2 regions of the Caballeronia sp. NCF2 genome follow, and region 2 is predicted to be linked to the other one. Evidence: riboswitches for the same ligand, from Rfam matches in the RefSeq annotation. Region 2 holds a riboswitch; the other holds the start of a gene.

Region 1 (10,777 bases), on a different contig from region 2:
GCGCGCGGCAGCAAGCCGTTGCTGCTCGCCCGGCGACAGACTCCGCGCCCAATGCGCGCTTTCCTCCAGCCGATCCGCATACGCCTCGAGATTGCACAGACGCAGCGCGTCGCGCGACTCTTCATCACTGAACGTTCCGCCCGCCGACGGATACGAAAGCGCCGCGCGCAACGTGCCGATCGGCAGATAACTCATCTGCGGGACGAACATCATCTTCGCGTCGACGGGCGCGTCGATCGTGCCGTCGCCGAACGGCCAAAGACCCGCGAGCGCGCGCATCAACGTGCTCTTGCCCGAGCCCGATGGACCGACGACCAGCCAGCGCGAACCCGGCTCGATCGACACGTTCGCCACGCGCGAAAGCGGCGTGCCGTTGGGCAGCGCGAGCATGAGCCCGTTCGTCGTGAGCGACGGCGTGCTCGTGTAGTGCAGGTTGATGCCGCCGCGCTCCGTCGCCGGCGACGTTTCTTCGCGGATATGCGTCGAGCGCATCACGCGCTTGAATTCGCGCAGACGATTCACGGTCGCGCGCCATTCGACCAACGTCGAATAACTGTTGATGAACCACGAAAACGAATCGCTGACCGTGCCGAACGCCGATGAAATCTGCATCAGCACGCCGAACGAAAACGCGCCCGCGAAGTAGCGCGGCGCGGCGACCATGATCGGGAAAATGATCGCGATCTGCCCGTAGAACGACAGCACGAAGGTCATGCGCTTCGTGTACTTCATGATCAACCACCAGTTGTCGCGAATGCGCTGGAAGATGGTCTTTGCGTTCGCCGTTTCGGTCGCGATGCCGTCATAAAACGCAATCTGTTCGGCGTTCTCGCGCACGCGGATCAGGCCGAAACGGAAATCGGCCTCGACCTTCTGCTGCTGATAGTTGATCGACACGAGCGGATGCCCGACCTTCTGGATGATCAGCGAGCCGAGAATCGCGTAGAGCGCGGCGGCCCAGACCATATAGCCCGGAATCGTGATCGGCGTGCCGCCGAGCGAGAAGGTCAGCGCGCCCGCGATGGTCCAGAGAATCGTGATGAAAGTGACGAGCGTGACGAGCGTCGAAAGCAGATCGAGCGAGAGCGAAAGCGTGGTGGTGGCGAAGGATTGCAGGTCGTCGGAAATACGCTGGTCGGGGTTGTCGGCGAGGCGGTCGCGCTCGATGCGGTAGAACGCCTTGTCACCGAGCCATTGTTCCAGAAAGCGGTTGGTGAGCCATTGACGCCAGCGAAACGCGAGCATCTGCCGCAGATATCGACCGTACACCGCGAGCAGGATGTACGCGAACGCGAGGCCCGTGAAGATCAGCAGCAGATGCGGAAAGTCCTTGACGTTCTTGTTCTGCAGCGCGTTGTAGAAGTCGGCGTTCCAGCTGTTGAGCCGGACGTTGATCCACACAACGGTCATGTTGATCGCGATGATCGCGACGAGAAGGCCCCACGCGAAGCCGCGCTCCTCCGACACCCAGTAGGGCTTGATGAGGCTCCACGCCGAGACTTCGTCGGCCTTCTGCTGCGTGCTTTCGGTATGGGTGTTGGTCATGAGCTTCCTGCTGATGCGCCTCGTGGCGCCCGATTGTTACGTCCGCGGCCGGGCCGCGCGCGGCGTTTTCCGGCTCCGCAGATTGTTCCGGGGTTCGCTTAACGCTCACTTAATTTCGGGCGATCGTCCTGCGAACCATGTTCGCGGCATTGTGCCAGAGTGCCGCCGCGCACGATAAAAGGCGGGGAATCCCGGTTTGCAGCGCCTTCGCCTTTCATGTTTTAATGACCCTCGACGAAACAGGGGTGCTTCGCGTGCATCGGCGGCCGGAACGGTCGGCAGCGCGGCGAGGCTGAGAGAGACCCTTTGCACCCGATCCGGGTAATACCGGCGAGGGAAGTTTCCGGAGACCGCGCGAGCCTCGCGCCATTCCTCCAGTCTCTTCCAGTCCTTTCTTCGCGCCCGGCGCGCTTCATGCGCTGCCGAGCCGGTCTCTCCCGCTGATTTCGTCCTCGTGATGTGGCGCCGCGCCAGCACGATCGGGATCGCGTCTTTCGTCTCCATCGTGCAGCGCAGCGTTACGCGTATGGAGACATCGAATTGATGAACAGAATCGATCAGGGCGCCGCGCGCCGGCCGGATTTCGCCGTCGTCGGCGGCGGGCTCGTCGGACGGCTCGTCGCCTGGCAACTCGCGGGCGCGGGCCACGACGTCGCGCTTTACGAACGCGGCGACGCCGCCGGCACACAGTCGGCCGCGTGGGTCGCCGCCGCCATGCTCGCGCCGCTCGCGGAAGCGGCGAGCGCGGAGCCGCTCGTCGTCGGGCTGGGGGCGGCATCGCTCGAACGCTGGCCTGAACTCATCGCGCAATTGCCCGAGCCGGTTTTCTTTCAGCGCAACGGCACGCTCGTCGTCTGGCACGGCGCGGATCGCGCCGAAGCGCCGCTCTTCGAACGCCGTCTCAAGGCCAATTCGCCCGCCGATCTGCTCGACGGCGGCTTCGTCAAGCTCGCGGGCGCGCAAGTCGCGCAAGCCGAGCCGGCGCTCGGAACGCGCTTCGCGCAGGGCTGGCTGCTGCCGAACGAAGGCCAACTCGACAACCGTCAGGCGCTTGGCGCGCTCGCCGCCGGACTTGCCGCGCGCGGCGTGCGTACGCACTGGAACACCGCCGTCGATGCGATGCCCGACGCGCGCTGGATCATCGATTGCCGCGGCCTCGGCGGGAAGCCCGCGTGGCCCGCGCTGCGCGGCATTCGCGGCGAAGTCGCGCGCGTGCACGCGCCGGGCATCGGGCTGACGCGGCCGGTGCGGCTCTTGCATCCGCGCTATCCGCTCTACATCGCGCCGAAGGAGAACGATCTCTACGTGATCGGCGCGACGGAAGTCGAGGGCGAGGACATGTCGCCCGTGAGCGTACGTTCGGCGCTCGAGCTGCTGAGCGCCGCGTTCGCGGTGCATCCGGGTTTCGGCGAGGCGCGCATCCTCGAACTGAACTCGCATTGCCGGCCGACCTTGCCGGATCACCGGCCGGCGATCGTCTGGGACGGGGCGCGGACCTTGCGCGTGAACGGCTTGTACCGGCACGGCTTCATGATCGCGCCCGAAGTCGCGGATGCCGCGTGCCGTCTCGCCGACGCGCTCGCTTCCGGCGATATCGCCGATGCCGAGGCCTTCTCCGATTTCCGCAGCGCCGCGCGCTGGCCCGAACTGCTGCACGGCGAGTTCGCGGTTGCGCCAGCGCTCTAGTCATCAGGAAACAACCATGAACATCCACATCAATCAGCGCGTCTTCGATTTGCCCGACGCCACCACCGTCACCGACGCGCTCGCCGCGTTCGGCGCGAAACCGCCGTTCGCGGTCGCGCTGAACGGCCAGTTCGTCGCGCGCGGCGAACACGCCACGAAAACGCTCGTCGCCGGCGACAAGCTCGACGTCGTGTCGCCCGTCGCGGGCGGCTGAACTCCGAACCGAAGGATCGAACCATGACCATTTCCACCGCCGACGTCCTCACGCTCTACGGCGAGACGTTTCCGAGCCGCGTGCTGCTCGGCACGTCGCGTTATCCGTCGCTGCAATCGCTTTCCGACTCCATCGACGCCGCTCGGCCGGGCATGGTCACGGTCGCGCTGCGCCGTCAGTCGGAGACCGGGGAAGCCGGCTTCTTCGATGTGCTCAAGCGCCACGGCGTCGCGCTTTTGCCGAACACGGCGGGCTGCCAGAGCGTCGACGAGGTGCTGACGACCGCGCACATGGCGCGCGAAGTGTTCGAGACGCCGTGGATCAAACTGGAATTGATCGGCGACGACTACACGCTGCAGCCCGATCCGATCGGCCTCGTCGAAGCGGCGGCCAAGCTGATCCGCGATGGCTTCAAGGTGCTGCCTTACTGCACGGAAGATCTCGTCATCGGCCGGCGTCTGCTCGATGCCGGCTGCGAAGCGCTGATGCCGTGGGGCGCGCCCATCGGCACGGGCAAGGGCGTGACGAATCCATACGGGCTGCGCACCTTGCGCGAGCGTCTGCCGGATGTGCCGCTGATCGTCGATGCCGGTCTCGGCGTGCCGTCGCATGCGTGTCAGGTGATGGAATGGGGCTTCGATGGCGTGCTGCTCAACACGGCCGTCTCGCAGGCAACCTTCCCGCCGCAGATGGCGCGCGCGTTCGCGCTCGGCGTCGAAGCGGGGCGCACCGCGTTCCTCGCGGGCCCCATGGCCGAGCGCGACAGCGCGCAGGCGAGCACGCCGGTCGTCGGCATGCCGTTCTGGCATCAGGACGGAGGCGCGGCATGAGCTTGTTGAATCGTGAAGTGTTCTGGCCGCCGGCGGACGAGCTGACTGAAGTCGCCGAGCGGATTCGCGCGCGTCTCGGCGAATGGCCCGCGGCGGAAACGCGCTGGCGCATCTGCCTGACCGCGCCGGAATCGCCGCAGGCGAGCGACATCATCGTGTTCAACGAGCCGCACGATGTGGCCGCGAACGGCGCCGCGGCAATCCTCGAAGCGCATGGCGATCGCGTCACGCTGCGTCGTGGCGACGAGCGTTTCGCGCTCGAAGGCGAATGGTCGGATGATTGGCTTTCCGCGCTCGCCGCCTTCCTCGACTGCAATTTCGAGCCGCACGACGCGCTGACGCTCGCGCTCGCCTGGCGCGCGGGCGATGAGAACAAGGACGACGCGTGGCCCGTCGATTTCGCGACGTTTCCGCGCGTCGCCGATCTGCCCGCCGCGCCCGAAGGCGGATTCCCGGCGTGCCCCGATCGGCTCGGCCTGTATCCGGTGCTGCCGAGCGCCGACTGGGTCGAGCGCGTGCTCGATCTCGGCGTCCGCACGACGCAACTGCGCCGCAAAACCGCCGACGCCGCCGACTTGCAGCGCGAAATCTCGCGCTCGGTCGAGGCGGGACGTCGGCATGACGCACAGGTTTTCATCAACGATCATTGGCGCGAGGCGATTGCGGCGGGCGCGTACGGCGTGCACCTCGGACAGGAAGACGTGCAGACGGCCGACCTGAGCGCCATCGCGAAAGCCGGCGTGCGGCTCGGTCTGTCGACGCACGGCTATTACGAGATGTTGCGCGCGCTGCACTTCAAGCCGAGCTACCTTGCGCTCGGCGCCGTCTTCCCGACCACGACGAAAGTCATGCCGACCAAGCCGCAAGGGTTGGCGCGCCTGTCGCGCTACGTGCAACTGCTGTCGGGGCGGGTGCCGCTTGTCGCCATTGGTGGAATCGACGCCAAGGCGATGCCGGGCGTGCTGGAAACCGGCGTGCTCAGCGCGGCGGTCGTGCGCGCGGTCACCGAGGCACCGGACACAGCCGCGGCGGTTTTGTCACTGCAAAAAATGTTCGCAGGTCAACGGTGAAAAGTCCCAAAAGCAAGGGGATACACGCCTAGGCAAAGCACCGATTGCGCGCAGGCCCTATAATTCGGCCTCTTGCGCCAACGGAATCTCTTACCCAGTGCCTGCTTTCTCCGAGACTCTGCTAGAGCTACGCGACGTCGACTTCGGCTACGGCGACCGGCTCGTCCTGTCGAACCTGAACATGCGATTCACGCGTGGGCAGGTGGTCGCGGTCATGGGCGGCTCAGGCTGCGGCAAAACCACGACCTTGCGTCTGGTCGGCGGTCTCGTGAAGGCGAGTCGCGGCAAAGTCATGTTCGACGGACAGGACGTCGGCGCCCAGACGCGCGACGGTCTGTACGCGCTGCGCCGGAAGATGGGCATGCTGTTCCAGTTCGGCGCGTTGTTCACCGACCAGACGGTGTTCGAGAACGTCGCGTTCCCGCTGCGCGAACACACGGACCTTCCGGAAGCGCTGATCCGCGATCTCGTGCTGATGAAGCTGAACGCGGTCGGCCTGCGCGGCGCGCGCGATCTCGCGCCGTCGGAGATTTCGGGCGGCATGGCGCGCCGCGTGGCGCTCGCCCGCGCAATCGCGCTCGATCCCCAGTTGATGATGTACGACGAGCCGTTCGCCGGCCTCGATCCCATTTCGCTCGGCATCACGGCGCAGCTCATCCGCACGATCAACGACGCGCTCGGCGCAACGTCCATTCTCGTTACGCACGACGTACCGGAATCCTTCGCGATCGCGGACTACGTGTATTTCATCGCGAACGGCGGCATTCACGCCGAAGGCACGCCGGCGCAACTGCGCGCATCGCAGGATCCGACCGTGCGCCAGTTCATCGACGGCACGCCCGACGGCCCATTCAAGTTCCACTATGCGAGCACGCCGCTCGCCGCAGATTTCGGCATCGGAGGGCAGGCATGATCAGCGCGCTCGGACGCTGGGTGCTCGACGGTTTCGGCACCGCAGGCTACGCAACGCGCATGTTCCTGCGCCTCGTGGTCGAATTTTTTCCGCTGTTGCGCCGCCCGCGCCTCGTCACGAAACAGATCCACTTCGTCGGCAATTATTCGCTCGTCATCATCGCGGTGTCGGGTTTGTTCGTCGGCTTCGTGCTCGGCTTGCAGGGCTATTACACGCTGAGCCGCTACGGTTCGGAACAGGCGCTCGGGCTTCTGGTGGCGCTCTCGCTCGTGCGCGAGCTCGGGCCGGTCGTCACGGCGCTACTGTTCGCGGGGCGCGCGGGCACGTCGCTGACCGCCGAAATCGGCTTGATGAAAGCCGGCGAGCAACTCACCGCAATGGAAATGATGGCGGTCGATCCGCTCAAGGTGGTCGTCGCGCCGCGCATGTGGGCGGGCATCGTCGCCATGCCGGTGCTGGCGGCCATTTTCAGCGCGGTCGGCATCATCGGCGGCTACGTCGTCGGCGTGATGCTGATCGGCGTCGATCCGGGCGCGTTCTGGTCGCAGATGCAAGGCGGCGTGGACGTGTGGCGCGATGTCGGGAACGGCGTCATCAAGAGCATCGTGTTCGGCTTCGCGGTGACGTTCATCGCGTTGTTCCAGGGATACGAAGCACGGCCAACGCCCGAAGGCGTGTCGCGCGCGACGACGAAAACGGTCGTATATGCGTCGCTCGCCGTGCTCGGGCTCGATTTCCTGCTCACCGCACTGATGTTCAGCTAATGAACCAAGCGCAGGCGCCGCACGAGGCGCAGGCGTTGTGAAGGGCACAGACCGTCACGCGCCATCTGCGAAAAGATTCTCTTTGGGAAGACGATGAAAAAGACTGCTCTCGACTTTTGGGTCGGCCTCTTCGTGGTGCTCGGTTTCGTGGCGCTGCTCTTTCTCGCGCTGAAGGCGGGCAACATGAGCTCCCTGTCGTTCCAGCAAACCTACGCGGTGAAACTGAAGTTCGACAACATCGGCGGACTGAAGGCGCGCGCGCCCGTGAAGAGCGCGGGCGTGACGGTCGGGCGCGTCGGCAGCATCGGCTTCGATGCGAACACGTATCAGGCCGTGGTCACGATCGATATCGACAAGCAGTATCAGTTTCCGAAGGATTCGTCCGCGAAGATCCTGACTTCCGGCTTGCTCGGCGAGCAATACATCGGCCTCGAGCCGGGCGGCGACGATCAGATGCTCAAGAACGGCGACACCATCACGATGACGCAATCGGCCGTGGTGCTCGAAAACCTGATCGGCCAGTTCCTCTACAACAAGGCGGCGGATTCGGGCGCCTCGAAATCGTCGGGGGCGCCGGCTGTGCCCGAGCCCGCACCCGCGCCGGCTTTCCCGGGCGCGGCGAGCGCGATGGGCGCATCGGGTGCGGCGGGCGCGGCAGGTGCGAGCGCCGCATCGGCCGCCGCTCAATAAGGAGAAGAACATGCAGGCGATTGGGTTGCGGCGCGCAATCATGGTGGCGGGCGTCGTTGCGCTCACCGGTTGCGCGACGGTGACGACGCCGACCAAAGGGGACCCATTCGAGAGCTATAACCGGACGATGTTCACGATCAACGACACTGTTGATCAGTACGCGGTGAAGCCGGTGGCGAAGGGTTACGTGTGGCTCGTACCGGAGCCGGTGCGCAACAGCGTGACCAACTTCTTCTCGAATATCGGCGACGTGTACATCGCCGCGAACAATCTGGCGCAACTGAAAATTGCGGACGGCGTGTCGGACATCATGCGCGTCGCGATCAACACGCTGTTCGGCGTCGGCGGCCTGTTCGACGTCGCGACCATCGCGCGGCTGCCGAAGCATTCCGGCGATTTCGGGCTGACGCTCGGCCACTATGGCGTGCCGTCCGGTCCGTACGTGGTGCTGCCGCTGCTCGGGCCGAGCACGGTGCGAGATTCCGCCGGACTCGTGGTCGACTATTTCGGCAATCCGCTCACCTACGTGAGCCCGGATTCGGTGAGCTGGGCGCTCTATGGCGTGAACCTCGTCAACGTGCGCGCGAATCTTCTGGGCGCGACTGACGTGCTCGCCGATGCCGCGCTCGACAAGTATTCGTTCGTCCGAAACGCATACTTGCAGCGTCGTCAGTATCTGATTTCGGGCGGCGACGGCAGCATGCCGGACTACGGCGAAGCGCCGCTGCCGAATTACGGCGATGAAGGCACGGAAGGCGCATCGGCGACGGCGGCGCCTGCCGCGGCCGCATCGGCGGCTTCGGGTACGGCGGCGGCACCCGCACCGGCGAGTGGTAGCGCCAACACCGTGCCGGGCAACCAGTATGTTCCGCCGCGCGCGCCGCCGGGTTTCCCTTCATTCCGCTTGCGTTGAGCGGCCTGTCGCTAACGCGCGGTAACATATCTAACGATATTTCTTACGCTTTGGATGCCGCGTCGCCTGAACTCGAATCGGGCGGCGCGCTCAAACCGGAGCATCTACTTTTGCAGGGTCCGTGATGAAAAAATTCTTGCTTCTCCCCATCTTCGCGATGTTCGTCGCGTTTTGTGGCACAGCGTCGGCGCAAAGCGTCGATACGAGCTCGCCCGACACGATGATCAAGACGGTCACGCAACAAGTCCTCGACGAAATCAAGTCGGACTCGAAGATCCGCTCGGGCGACATCAACAAGATCACCGAGCTCGTCAATCAAAAGATCCTGCCGTACACGGATTTCACGCGCACGACGCGTCTCGTGATGGGCCGCAACTGGAATTCGGCGACGCCCGAACAGCAGAAGCAGATCGTCGAGCAGTTCAAGATGCTCCTGATCCGCACGTATTCCGGCGCGCTCGCGCAAGTGCGCGACCAGACGGTTCAATACAAGCCGTTCCGCGCCAATCCGGACGACACCGACGTCGTTGTCCGCTCGGTCGTGATGAACAACGGCTCGCCGGTCGAGCTCGACTATCGCCTGTACAAGACGGCGCAAGGCTGGCGCGTGTACGACATCAACGTGCTCGGCGCGTGGCTGATCCAGGCGTATCAGCAGCAATTCAACGAGCAGATTTCGCGCAATGGCGTGAGCGGCTTGCTGCAGTTCCTGACGCAGCGTAACGAGCAACTCGCGAGCGGCAAGGCATCGTGAGCACGCCAGCCACAGGCGGCCGTTTTCAGACGGCCGCGACGCTGACCCACGAGAGCGCGAAGGCCGCGCTCGAAGCGGGTCTGTCGCGCATCGCTGCGGGCGCGACCGAAGTCGATTGCGCGCCGCTCACGCAGTTCGATTCTTCCGCGCTCGCCGTGCTGCTCGCATGGCAGCGCGCAGCCACCGCGCGCGGCGCCGCGCTCGGCGTCGTCAATCTTCCTTCCGGGCTCGTCAGTCTTGCGCGAGCCTATGGCGTCGATACGCTCCTCTCGTTCCGACATTGATCCTGTTCTGACTCCGCGCAGAAGCGGCGGCCCTGCGTCGCCGCAATCAGGATCGCTCCGAAGTCGGCTCCAACGGCTTTGCCCTATAATCAAACGTTTTTTTCGCAGCCGCTCCCGGCCCTTTTTGTCTGAGGAAGGGAACGTCAGGCGAAAGTCCGCACAATCGAGGCGCGGCCGCACGAGGCGCGCGCACTGTCCATGTCAGCCATAGAAATCCGAAACGTCAGGAAGCGCTACAAGGATCTCCAGGCGCTCAAAGGCGTGAGCCTCACGGTGGAAGAGGGCGAGTTCTTCGGCTTGCTCGGCCCCAACGGTGCGGGCAAAACCACGTTGATCAGCATTCTGGCCGGTCTGGCGCGCGCCGATAGCGGCACGATCTCCGTGCGTGGCCACGATGTCGTCAGCGACTTCCGGGCCGCGCGCCGTGCGCTCGGCGTCGTGCCGCAGGAACTGGTGTTCGATCCGTTCTTCACCGTGCGCGAGTCGTTGCGCATCCAGTCGGGCTATTTCGGCTTGCGCAACAACGACGACTGGATCGACGAGGTCATGGCCAATCTCGATCTCACCGAGAAAGCCGACGTCAACACGCGCGCCCTCTCCGGCGGGATGAAGCGCCGCGTGCTCGTGGCGCAGGCGCTCGTGCATCGGCCGCCGGTGATCGTGCTCGACGAGCCCACCGCCGGCGTCGATGTCGAACTGCGTCAGACACTCTGGAAATTCATCTCGCGCCTGAATCGCGAGGGCCACACGATCGTCCTGACGACGCACTATCTCGAAGAAGCCGAGTCGCTGTGTCATCGGCTCGCGATGCTTCGTCGCGGCGAAGTCGTCGCCCTCGAACGCACGAGCACGCTGCTGCAGCGCTTTTCAGGCATGCAACTGTATCTGCGTCTGTCGAACGGCGCGTTGCCGGCGGACTTGCGCGCGCTCGAAGTCGATCCGCACGCGGTGATGGGCGCGCAACATCTGCTGCGTCTCGCGAGCTATGACGACGTCGAGCCGATTCTCGCGAAATGCCGCGCGGCCGGCTGCACGTTCGATGAAATCGAAGTGCGCAAGGCGGATCTGGAAGACGTGTTCGTGCAGGTGATGAACGAGCCGGAAGTGGTCGAGG
Region 2 (10,777 bases):
TTTCCGTCGGCAACTGGCCGCCCGCGAGCTTGCAGAAAATCTGAAACTCGCGTTCCGACAGCAGTTCGTGCGGGCGCTCGGCGGCGGGCTTGTCGAGCTTGTCGGCGAGCGCATCCGCGATGAACTCCGACAGATAACGATGCCCGCGTGCCACCGTGCGGATCGCGCGCACGATTTCGTCGGGCGCGGCATCCTTGTTCAGATAGCCGTTCGCGCCCGCCTTCAGCAGGTTGATTGCGTACTGGCTTTCGGGGAAGCCCGAAAGCATCAGCACGCCCTGCTCCGGACGGATCTGCTTGATGACGCGCAAGGTATCGACGCCGTTCTTGTCGGGCATCGCGATGTCGAGCAGCACGACATCGAACGCCTGCGCGCGCACGAGCGCGATGGCCTCGTCGCCGGTGGCGGCTTCCGCGCCGACTTCCATGTCGGGTTCGTCGGCGACGAACTGCCTGAACCCGCTGCGCACGATGGCGTGGTCGTCGGCTATCAAGACTCGAATCATTCGCGTGGTCCGTGCTGCCGGACGGTCTGCTACCAGTGGATCGGCCATGTCATGCGGGCGCCGGGCGCGCGACGCGTGCCCGGCGACCTCGTCCTCATCCGTTGCGGCCTTCCAGCAGATCGGCCATGTCGTCGGCGTGCTCTTCCTCGGCGGCGAGAATGTCCTCGAAGATGCGACGCGTCGTGACGTCCTTGTCGCCGAGATAGCGAATGATCTCGCGATACGTGTCGATCGCGATGCGCTCCGCGATCAGATTCTCGCGGATCATGTCGATCAGATCCTTACCTTCGCTGTACTGCGAATGCGAGCGCGACGAGAGGCCGTCGGGCGCGAAATTCGGCGCGCCGCCGAGTTGCACGATGCGCTCGGCGAGCGTGTCGGCGTGCTGCTGTTCCTCGTTCGCGTGCTCGAGAAACTCCTGTGCGACGGCTTCCGAGTGGATGCCCTTCGCCATGAAATAGTGGCGCTTGTAGCGCAGCGTGCAGACGATTTCCGTGGCGAGCGAATCGTTGAGCAGCTTCAGCACGGTCTCGCGATCGGCGCCGTAGCCGGTCGTCACCGCGCCTTCGTCCATGTGCTGCCGGGCATCGGCGCGGATCTTCTCGACATCGAGAACGAAGGCGTCGGTGGATTGGCTCGGCTCGGCGTTTACAGCAGACGATTTGGACATTTGGTTCGCTCCTCTTTGACAGGTGAGTTGACGTTGTTCGCTGGAGCAGGCTTCGGCGCCAGGGTTTCCATAGCGCCCTGCTATCCAATCCGATACTCCGATGCACACACCATGCCTGATCTGTCGAAGAAACCGCGCGACGGTGATGAAACCCGCGCGCGGCTTGATGGCTCGTGGCTTTTAGCTAAGCGGGCGTCACGTTCGGAACACGCCGAGCAGCAAAGTGACCACGAACACGACGAGAAAAATGAAGAAAAGGATCTTCGCGATTTCCGCCGCGCCGGCCGCGATGCCCGTGAAACCGAACACGGCCGCGATGAGGGCGATGACGAAGAAGACTGCAGCGTAATGAAGCATGTGACCTCCTTCCTGAGTTTTTGATTACGTTTTGTCGATACGTCCGGAACGCCGCTAATCGATCGCTTTTTTCGTGACGACGAAGCCGAGCACGAGAAACACGATGCACAGGATCAGGAACAGCACGAACAGGAACTTGGCGATGGCGGCCGCTCCGGCAGCGACGCCGGTGAACCCCAGCACGCCGGCGATCACGGCTACGATCGCGAAAAACAAGGCCCACTTCAGCATGATCGTTCCCCGTAGGAGTGGATGACGGAACTATCGTAGCCACGCGATGCGCGCCGCGCATTCGGGCAGGCTCCTTTTTTGCTGTGGGAATCCACCGACACTTGCTTTCAAATCGGCTGCTCTAAGTGAAACGCCGGACGACCCACGCCATGAGCCACGTACCGCCTACCGCGATACCGACGACGATCTTGCCCGAGGACACGCCGCCGCCCGCGCCCGAAGGCATCGCGCGCCGCGCCACGCGCTTCAACGACTGGATGCGCCGCTACAGCTGGGCGGTCGCGATGACGGTGGCGATCGTCATCACGGTCGGCGGGCTGATCATTCTGGAATCGGGGCGCATGCGGATCGCGTCGGAATACGAGACCGCGCTCGAAGCGAAAGGCGCGACCGCGCAGCTTTCGATGCTCGCCGCCGATATCGCCGCGCTCACCGCCGACGAACGCGGCTTCGCGCTACAGGCCGACGACGCGTATCAGGCGCATTTCCGCGACGCGGCCGGACGCGTGCGGCGCACGCTGGCGTGGCTCGATGCGTATTACCGGCGCATCGGTGACGACACCGCGCTCGCGAGCTTCGCGCAGATCCGCTCCGCCGCCGACGATGAAATCGCGCAAGGCACCGCGCGCATCGCCGATTCGCCCGACGCCGATGCCACGCGTGCCCTGCCGCCACCCGACGCGAGCGCCACGCTCGATGCGGCGCTGTCGCTGTTGCGCCTGAACGAAGAGCAGCGCGCGCAACACGCGCTCGACGCGAGCCGCGCCGACCAGCGCATCTCGACGCTGTGCGTGGGCGCGTTGTGCGCCCTCAACATCGTGCTATTCATCCTGCTGTTTCGTAATCTCGGCATTCAGCTCGACAAGCAGGCGCGCGTGCAGAAGGCGCTCATCACGCAGCAGGAAGAGCTCGATCAGCTGGTGTTCGCGCGCACGCGTCAGCTCGAGGCGCTCGCGTGGCACTTGCAGTCCGTCAGCGAAAACGAGAAGACGGAGCTCGCGCGCGAACTGCACGACGAACTCGGCTCGATCCTCACCGCGAGCAAGATGGATGTCGCGTGGGTGCGCGGCAAGCTGAAGGACAGCGAGCCCGCGATGGCCGAAAAACTCGCGCGCGCGCTCGGCAATCTGGATCAGGGCATCGCGTTGAAGCGCCGCATCATCGAGGACATGCGCCCGACGGTGCTCGCCAACTTCGGTCTCGTCACGGCGCTGCGCTCGCTCGCCGATGAAGCCGCGCAGCGCAACGGCTGGAACGTCGAATTCGACCTGCCGGGCGAGGACGTGAAGCTCGGCGAGGCGATCGAAATCGCGCTTTTCCGCGTCGCGCAGGAGACGCTCACGAACGCGGCGAAGTACGCGCACGCGAGCCGTATCCGCGTGGCGCTGACGGTCGATGAAGCGAACGTGTCGCTCTCGATCACCGACGACGGCATCGGCATTCGGCCGCAGGATTTGAAGCGCACGCAGACGCATGGACTCGTCGGCATGCGGCAGCGCGTGTCGGCGCGCGGCGGACGCTTCGAGATCGAGCGCGCGACGCCGCGCGGCACGGCGATCAGCGTGTCGATGCCGCGCGAGCGCAGCGCCGATGCGCCGGTCGTCGCGGCATCCACGTAGGACGGCGCCGACACGAAATGCGGACGACGCCGACACCAGAATCGCATGCGTGCCTACATCCGCGAACGATGCGCTTTTTTATGATTGTTCACACCGGTAAGACAGGACGTCAGCCAGGCGCCCGTCGACCACACACGATGCGCGAACCGTTTTTCCTGTCACGCATTTCAACTCCAAGGGGAATACACATGACTCGACTCATCGCTCTACTCCTCATCGCCGGCAGCGCGGCTCTCGCAGGCTGCAACACCGTTTCGGGAGCCGGTCAGGACATCTCGAAGGGCGGCCAGGCCATCTCGAACTCCGCGGAGCAGCACAAGTAATTCACGAGGCGCGCCGCTTCGCTGCGGCGTTCCCGCTCAGGCGTTCCATAGCGTTGACGTAGTTCTCTCTCTTCCCGCCACCTTCGCGTGGCGGGATTTTTTTTGTCTTTGGAGCCGTTCGTGTGTCGTCCAGGCCGCTCGCGGCGTCCCACGGGTCACGCGTCATTCTCTGCACAATGACGCCGATGACCCAGATCCCCTTCGCTGCGATAGAGTTCGCTCATCTCGATGCCTTCCTGAGCGATGATGCCTGGCTTCAGACATCGGGATTCACAGCGCAAAGGGAGACACGAATGGCCAAAGTAAAAGTAGCCGGGTTCGGCGTTTCGCTCGATGGCTTCGCCGCGGGAACCGATCAGAGTCTGGAACATCCCCTCGGGCTGCGGGGCCCGGAGCTCTTTCAGTGGTTTTTCCCGACGCAGACGTTTCGGCGGATGCAGGGAAAAGACGACGGCGAAACCGGTGTCGATGACGACTTCGCCCGGCGCGCGATGGACGGATTCGGCGCGTTCATCCTCGGGCGCAACATGTTCGGGCCGATTCGCGGCGAATGGCCGGATGAACAATGGAAAGGATGGTGGGGTGAGGATCCGCCCTATCATGCGCCGACTTTCGTGCTGACCCATTACCCGCGTCCGCCGATTCGGATGCAAGGCGGGACGACGTTTCACTTCGTCTCGGACGGCATCGAGGTCGCGCTGCAAAAGGCACGCGAAGCGGCCGGCGCGAAGGACATCAAGATCGGCGGCGGAGCGGCCACGGTCAAGCAATACATTCAGGCCGGCCATGTGGATGAAATCCACCTCGCTTTCGCGCCGGTGGCGCTCGGGCAAGGGGAATCGCTCTTCGACGGTCTGGATTTGCGCGCTTTGGGATATCGGACGGTCGAGCACGTTCCGACGGAGCGGGCCACGCACATCGTCCTTGCGAAGTAGCTGCGCGCGATGCGAAAAAGCCCGGCCGATTCTTCCGGCCGGGCTGTGCGGTTCATGCCTTATTGCGTGTCGGGCAGTTCGAGCGCCGGCTGCTGCGTGTTGCCACCCTGCGCGACGAGCACGCGAATCTTCTCGGGCACGAGTTGCGTGGCTGCATTTCCCGAAGGCAGCGTCGTCACGAGCCAGTCCGCGTTGTTGACGAGATCGAACGACGCCGATTTATAGACCGGCGTCTTCGAGCCCGGCAGCGTCGCGATCAGTTGATACGTGCCGCCGGAGACGTAGATCGAGTCTTGCGTCGTCGCCGGTACGGCGTTCTTGTAGGCGACGCCCGCCATCGTCGGGCTGACGGTCGAGATGTTCGTGCCCGGCGCGACGAGATAGATGTCGAGGTTCGGCGCGTTCGTCGATGCGTTGAACGCGCGCACGCGTGCGCTGCTCGATAGCAGGCCCTTGTCGAACGGATCGTCGATCACCGCGATCGACGGCACGAAGCCCGCGTCCGGCAGCGCGATCACCGTGTATTCGTGCCCTTTCGCCGCGTTCGAGATGGTCGTGTCGGTCGCGAGTTGCGTCGTCGTGTTCACGGCGGCGTAGGAAAAGTTGTGCTGGCCCGTGTCGATGTTCGCGAAGTTCGTCACCGCCTTATAGGCGAGATTCGGCTGCAGGATCTTGCTGTTGTCGTAGAAGTCGACGTTCGGGCCGCTCGGGATCGCGTGGATGAAATGGACTTGCGGCTGAGTGACGCCGATTTCCTTGCCGACGTCATCGGAGCTTCCGCCGCAAGCGGAGAGCAAAGCGGCGACGGCGGCAAGCGCGGCAGCGGTGCGGATGAGCTTCATGGTTTCACCTTCCTTTGTTTTGATTTAATTTGATTTGATTTGATCGGCCACATCGTCATCCGGGTCCGGACGATTAGGCATCCGCAGGACTTTGCGCGCTCGCTCGCCGGGCCCGATTTGGGTTTCCCTCTTGCCATTTCGATCGATCAGATTTGCCGTCGAAGTGGCGCATGCGTTGAGCAATGAGCATGCCCCGAGACGGTGCGACGATGGCGTGTATCGGCCGCTGAGGCCCGTCCGGAAAGGGTTTCGGATTCGTTAGAGGAATTGCTCGGGATGCGCGAAGACCCCGCGCGGTGCTGCATCGATCAATGCAGCGTCGCCGCGTGACGAGAAGCGGTTTTTACAAGGATGGTGCGTTCAGAGAAGTCCCCGCCGCCGCTGATCAAACCAGAACGAAAGCCCAACGGAAAGCAGAATGACAACGGTCGCAATCACGGTCCATTGCGTGACGATTTCCCCGAGCAGCAGCGCGCCCAAACCAACCGCCACCACCGGATTCACATAAAGACAACTCGTCGCGACGATCGTGCTCGTATTGCGTATCAGAAAGTTATACGCGACATAAGCGGCCATCGAACCGATCACAACGAGATACAAAAACGAGAACCCCGCGCCGACGCCGACGCTCGCCAACCGCTCGCCCGATGCGAACGCGATCGCCGTCGCGATTAATCCGCCCAAACCGATCTGCAGCGCCGTCGACATCAGCAAATCGGAAGGCTGCGGCAGGCGCGTCGCCAGATGCGCGCCGCCCGCCCAGAAGATCGCGGCGCACAGAATCGCCAGCGTGCCGACCGTCGAACTCGGCGAGGGATCGCCGTGATTCAGCAGCACGATCCCGAGCAGACCCAGCGCCACCGCGAACCACTCGCCTTTCGCGACGCCGCGTCCGCTGAGCGCGGTGAAGATCGTCGCGAAAAGCGGCACCGTCGCGACCATCACGGCGGCCGTGCCGGTCCCCACGGTCCGCATGCCGTAAGCCATCATCCCGCTCGACAGACCTTCCAGCAACGTGCCGACGATCGCCGCGTTGCGCACTTCCCGCGCGCTGGGCCACACCGACTTGCGATGCACCGCGATCAAGAATAGCCCGATGCCCGCGAACAGATTGCGCAGCCCGCCGAGCATCAACGGCGGAAAAGATTCGAGCGCGAGATGGATGCCGAGATACGTCGATCCCCAAACGAGATAGACGACCGTCAGCGCAAGCGCGACCTGCCCTTTGAAAGAGCGCGGCGCGCGAAACGGAAAACGGTCAGGGAAGCTGAACGGCAGGCGCGGCGGAGGCAGAGCGGACATGCATCACTCCGCGGCGACGGCTGCGCGCCGGAGAAAAACGGGCAAAACCAGACAGAACGACATGGCGTAAAGCAAAGGGGAATGGCGCGAGGAAGGACCGCGCGACCTTCGGGAAAACCCGGAAATCCGCGGCGCCCGACATTATGCAGTAAGCGCTCGCATCCATCGGCTCATTTTCGGGATGGTTGCCAAGACGCCACGCCGCGGTGTAACGTGTCGGCTGCTAACGCGGGGGTCCTGCGTTGCACATCGCGGTTTCGTGCGGTTTCATCGGCGAAGCGCTTCGTGTGGCGTGGGTGAGAAATACCCTTTGAACCTGATCTGGATAATGCCAGCGCAGGGAAGCGTTCGGGTTCCATAGGCCGCAGTCCACGCCACTTCAACCGAACCCGTACCTTTCCATCTCGTTCCTCCCTGTTTAGCTCCTGAGTCACCACGAGCTACGACATCGCTCGTGCTGAAAAAAATCGTCCCTTAGGAGATCAAGCACATGAATGCCAACCCGAAGTTCCTCTCGGAAAACGCCGTCGTCGATGCCGCCGCCATCGCGCCGCTGCCGAACTCGCGCAAGGTCTATGTCGAAGGTTCGACGCCCGACATCCGCGTGCCGATGCGCGAGATCACGCAATCCGACACGCCCGACGGCTTCGGCGGCGAGAAGAATCCGCCCGTCTACGTGTACGACACGTCGGGCCCGTACACCGACCCCGACGCGCAGATCGACATTCGCAGCGGTCTTCCCGCGCTGCGCGGCGCGTGGATCGAAAAGCGCGGCGACACCGAGGAACTGAGCGGCCTGTCGAGCGAGTTCGGCCGCGAGCGCGCCGCCGATCCCAAAACGGCCGAACTGCGCTTTCCGGGTTTGCACCGTCATCCGCGCCGCGCGCTCGCCGGCAAGAACGTCTCGCAGATGCACTACGCGCGGCAAGGCATCATCACGCCGGAGATGGAGTACATCGCGATTCGCGAGAACCAGCGTCGCGCGGAGTATCTCGAAAGCCTGCGCACGAGCGGCCCCAACGGCGAAAAGCTCGCGAAGATGATGGGCCGCCAGCACGCCGGACAAGCCTTCGGCGCGGCGGCGTTCGGCAAGGACGCGGCGAAGGAAATCACGCCTGAATTCGTGCGCGAGGAAGTGGCGCGCGGCCGCGCGATCATCCCCGCGAACATCAATCACCCGGAAAGCGAGCCGATGATTATCGGCCGCAACTTCCTCGTGAAGATCAACGCGAACATCGGCAATTCGGCGGTCACGTCGTCGATCGGCGAGGAAGTCGACAAGATGACGTGGGCAATTCGCTGGGGCGGCGACACGGTCATGGATCTGTCGACCGGCAAGCACATCCACGAAACGCGCGAGTGGATCATCCGCAATTCGCCGGTGCCGATCGGCACGGTGCCAATCTATCAGGCGCTCGAAAAGGTGAACGGCAAGGCCGAAGACCTGACGTGGGAAATCTTCCGCGACACGCTCATCGAGCAGGCGGAGCAAGGCGTCGATTACTTCACGATTCACGCCGGCGTGCGCCTGCAATACGTGCCGCTGACCGCGAACCGCATGACGGGCATCGTGTCGCGCGGCGGCTCGATCATGGCGAAGTGGTGCCTCGCGCATCACAAGGAAAGCTTCATTTACGAGCACTTCGAAGACATCTGCGAAATCATGAAGCAATACGATGTCTCGTTCTCCCTCGGCGACGGCCTGCGCCCCGGCTCGATCTACGACGCCAATGACGAAGCCCAGCTCGGCGAACTGAAGACGCTCGGCGAACTGACGCAGATCGCGTGGAAGCACGACGTGCAGGTGATGATCGAAGGCCCCGGCCACGTTCCGATGCAGCTCATCAAGGAAAACATGGACCTGCAACTGGAATGGTGCGACGAAGCGCCCTTCTACACGCTCGGGCCGCTGACGACCGACATCGCGCCGGGTTACGACCACATCACGTCGGGCATCGGCGCTGCGATGATCGGCTGGTTCGGCACCGCGATGCTCTGCTACGTCACGCCCAAGGAACACCTGGGGCTGCCGAACAAGGACGACGTGAAGGAAGGCATCATCACGTACAAGCTCGCGGCGCACGCGGCCGATCTCGCGAAGGGTCATCCGGGCGCGCAGGTGCGGGACAACGCGCTGTCGAAGGCACGCTTCGAATTCCGCTGGGAAGACCAGTTCAATCTCGGTCTCGATCCGGACAAGGCGCGCGAATTCCACGACGAAACGCTGCCGAAGGATTCCGCGAAGGTCGCGCATTTCTGCTCGATGTGCGGCCCGCACTTCTGCTCGATGAAGATCACGCAGGACGTGCGCGATTTCGCGGCGAAGCAAGGTGTCAGCGAAAGCGAGGCGCTCGCCAAGGGCATGGAGACGAAGGCGATCGAGTTCGTGAAAAAGGGCTCGGAAATCTATCAGCCGACCTGAAGCTTCTGACTCGCTGACAACGGCCTGTCGCACAGCGCGTGCGGCAGGCCGTTTTTTATGTGTGCGCCGGGCGCAAAGCCTTGTCGGGCCTGAATGAGCGGTTCATCCGACGATTCGGGCATCTTTTCTGCTGGTTGAGTGCGTGAACCGGCGCAAATGCGGCCGAACCGCAGCCGATTCATCTCATCTTCGAATTGGAGAGTCGACATGAAAATCATCAAACAGATCGGCGCCGCTGCAATGATCGTTGGGTTTCTGGGAGGACTGACCGCTTGCGGCGACATGACCACGCGTCAACGGGATACGGCTATCGGCGCCGGCGTCGGTGCGGCGGGCGGCGCGGTGATCGGCGGCAGCGCGCTTTCGACGCTCGGCGGCGCGGCGGTCGGCGGGATTATCGGCAATCAGGTCGGGAAGTAGCGCGAACATCGTCTACGACGCAACGGACGCGTTTCGCCGCCATCAACGACCCGCTGTTTCATTTCTGTTACATAAAGGCGCGCCGCAATGCTTTTTCACATCACGCGGCGCGCCTCCCGGTTGTCGTTCGACTAAGCTGCTTCTTAAGGGGCCAATTTCATTCGATCCCACGTCCCGCAAGCCGTAACGCAAGGAGCAGTGCCATGATTTCCGCCCGCAGCATGTCCGGACCGGGGACGGCCGCCGCAGCGCTCGCCGCCGGGCTTCTTCTCGGCGGATGTTATTACCCTTACGGTTATCCGGCTTATCCAGCTTATCCGCCCGCGCCTGTCGTCGGCGCGACCTACACGCAGCGGGAATTTGCGTTGCCCGCGTCCGGCACGGCGGCCACGCCGACGTCATCCGCGACCTTGCCGCCACAGTACGAATACGCCGTCGGCTCGTCGTACTCCGACTACTACCGGACGTATCCCTATCCGTATTACCCGCCGTATGCGGCTTACCCGTACTACGGCTATCCGGCGTACTACGGCTACGGCTACGGTTATCCGGCGGTTTCGTTCAGCTTCGGCTACTGGGGCGGCAGCGGATGCTGCTGGGGACATGGCTATCGCGGCGGCTACCACGGTGGCGGATGGCACGGCGGCGGGTGGCATGGGGGCGGCGGCTGGCACGGCGGCGGCGGCAGTTGGCATGGCGGCGGAGGCGGCGGCCGCGGACACTGATCGCCGCGCCGCGATACGCCAGATGAGACAAAAAGCCGTTTGTCGCCTTGCCGCGTAACACTGCTGCAACATTTTCCTTTCGACACGGGCTCGCGCGCACGACGCGCTTCATCGTGCGCCGGCGCACTTTCCTTATCCGACAAGGCTTCGCCACTATTCGCCAGATGATTGGCACGGTTTTGGCTACATAGCTTCCCTGCATCGAGTCGCAACGGCGATAACCGTTGTTCCGCGCACGTTTCCGTATCGGGGGATCGGACATGATGGCCTTCGTGTTTTTCCTGCTGTGGATTTTCGCCTCGCTCGGCCTTCTGACCGTGTGGGTCTTCCGCCAGACGCCATCGGCCGGTCGCGACGAGAGCGCGCCGAGCGCCGTCGCCGAGGGCTGATCGCGCTCGTCCGTGCTTCTCCGTCCGCATCGATGAC

The links. Region 2 has a riboswitch for thiamine pyrophosphate ahead of thiC (phosphomethylpyrimidine synthase ThiC). Riboswitches for the same ligand answer to the same signal wherever they lie in the genome.
Region 1: it holds a riboswitch for thiamine pyrophosphate, as region 2 does, so the genes downstream of both, NCS02_RS12760 (FAD-dependent oxidoreductase) here and thiC (phosphomethylpyrimidine synthase ThiC) in region 2, are expected to answer to the same signal.

What each region holds. Positions count from the first base shown of each region.
Region 1 covers NZ_JALQDN010000030.1:19,383-30,159, reverse strand. Annotated here, with positions in the region: gene NCS02_RS12765 (ABC transporter ATP-binding protein/permease) at 1-1,545, opposite strand, end outside; TPP riboswitch at 1,777-1,901, shown strand; gene NCS02_RS12760 (FAD-dependent oxidoreductase) at 2,089-3,231, shown strand; gene thiS (sulfur carrier protein ThiS) at 3,248-3,445, shown strand; gene NCS02_RS12750 (thiazole synthase) at 3,469-4,275, shown strand; gene thiE (thiamine phosphate synthase) at 4,272-5,345, shown strand; gene NCS02_RS12740 (ABC transporter ATP-binding protein) at 5,443-6,258, shown strand; gene mlaE (lipid asymmetry maintenance ABC transporter permease subunit MlaE) at 6,255-7,022, shown strand; gene mlaD (outer membrane lipid asymmetry maintenance protein MlaD) at 7,116-7,712, shown strand; gene NCS02_RS12725 (MlaA family lipoprotein) at 7,723-8,625, shown strand; gene NCS02_RS12720 (MlaC/ttg2D family ABC transporter substrate-binding protein) at 8,750-9,379, shown strand; gene NCS02_RS12715 (STAS domain-containing protein) at 9,376-9,663, shown strand; gene NCS02_RS12710 (ABC transporter ATP-binding protein) at 9,862-10,777, shown strand, end outside.
Region 2 covers NZ_JALQDN010000007.1:31,786-42,562, reverse strand. Annotated here, with positions in the region: gene NCS02_RS05140 (response regulator) at 1-505, opposite strand, end outside; gene NCS02_RS05135 (ferritin-like domain-containing protein) at 600-1,175, opposite strand; gene NCS02_RS05130 (DUF1328 family protein) at 1,371-1,532, opposite strand; gene NCS02_RS05125 (DUF1328 domain-containing protein) at 1,587-1,763, opposite strand; gene NCS02_RS05120 (sensor histidine kinase) at 1,913-3,382, shown strand; gene NCS02_RS05115 (entericidin A/B family lipoprotein) at 3,571-3,705, shown strand; gene NCS02_RS05110 (dihydrofolate reductase family protein) at 3,999-4,640, shown strand; gene NCS02_RS05105 (DUF4397 domain-containing protein) at 4,700-5,482, opposite strand; gene NCS02_RS05100 (EamA family transporter) at 5,843-6,784, opposite strand; TPP riboswitch at 7,005-7,145, shown strand; gene thiC (phosphomethylpyrimidine synthase ThiC) at 7,275-9,206, shown strand; gene NCS02_RS05090 (hypothetical protein) at 9,194-9,415, opposite strand; gene NCS02_RS05085 (YMGG-like glycine zipper-containing protein) at 9,447-9,626, shown strand; gene NCS02_RS05080 (hypothetical protein) at 9,830-10,351, shown strand; gene NCS02_RS36275 (hypothetical protein) at 10,612-10,740, shown strand.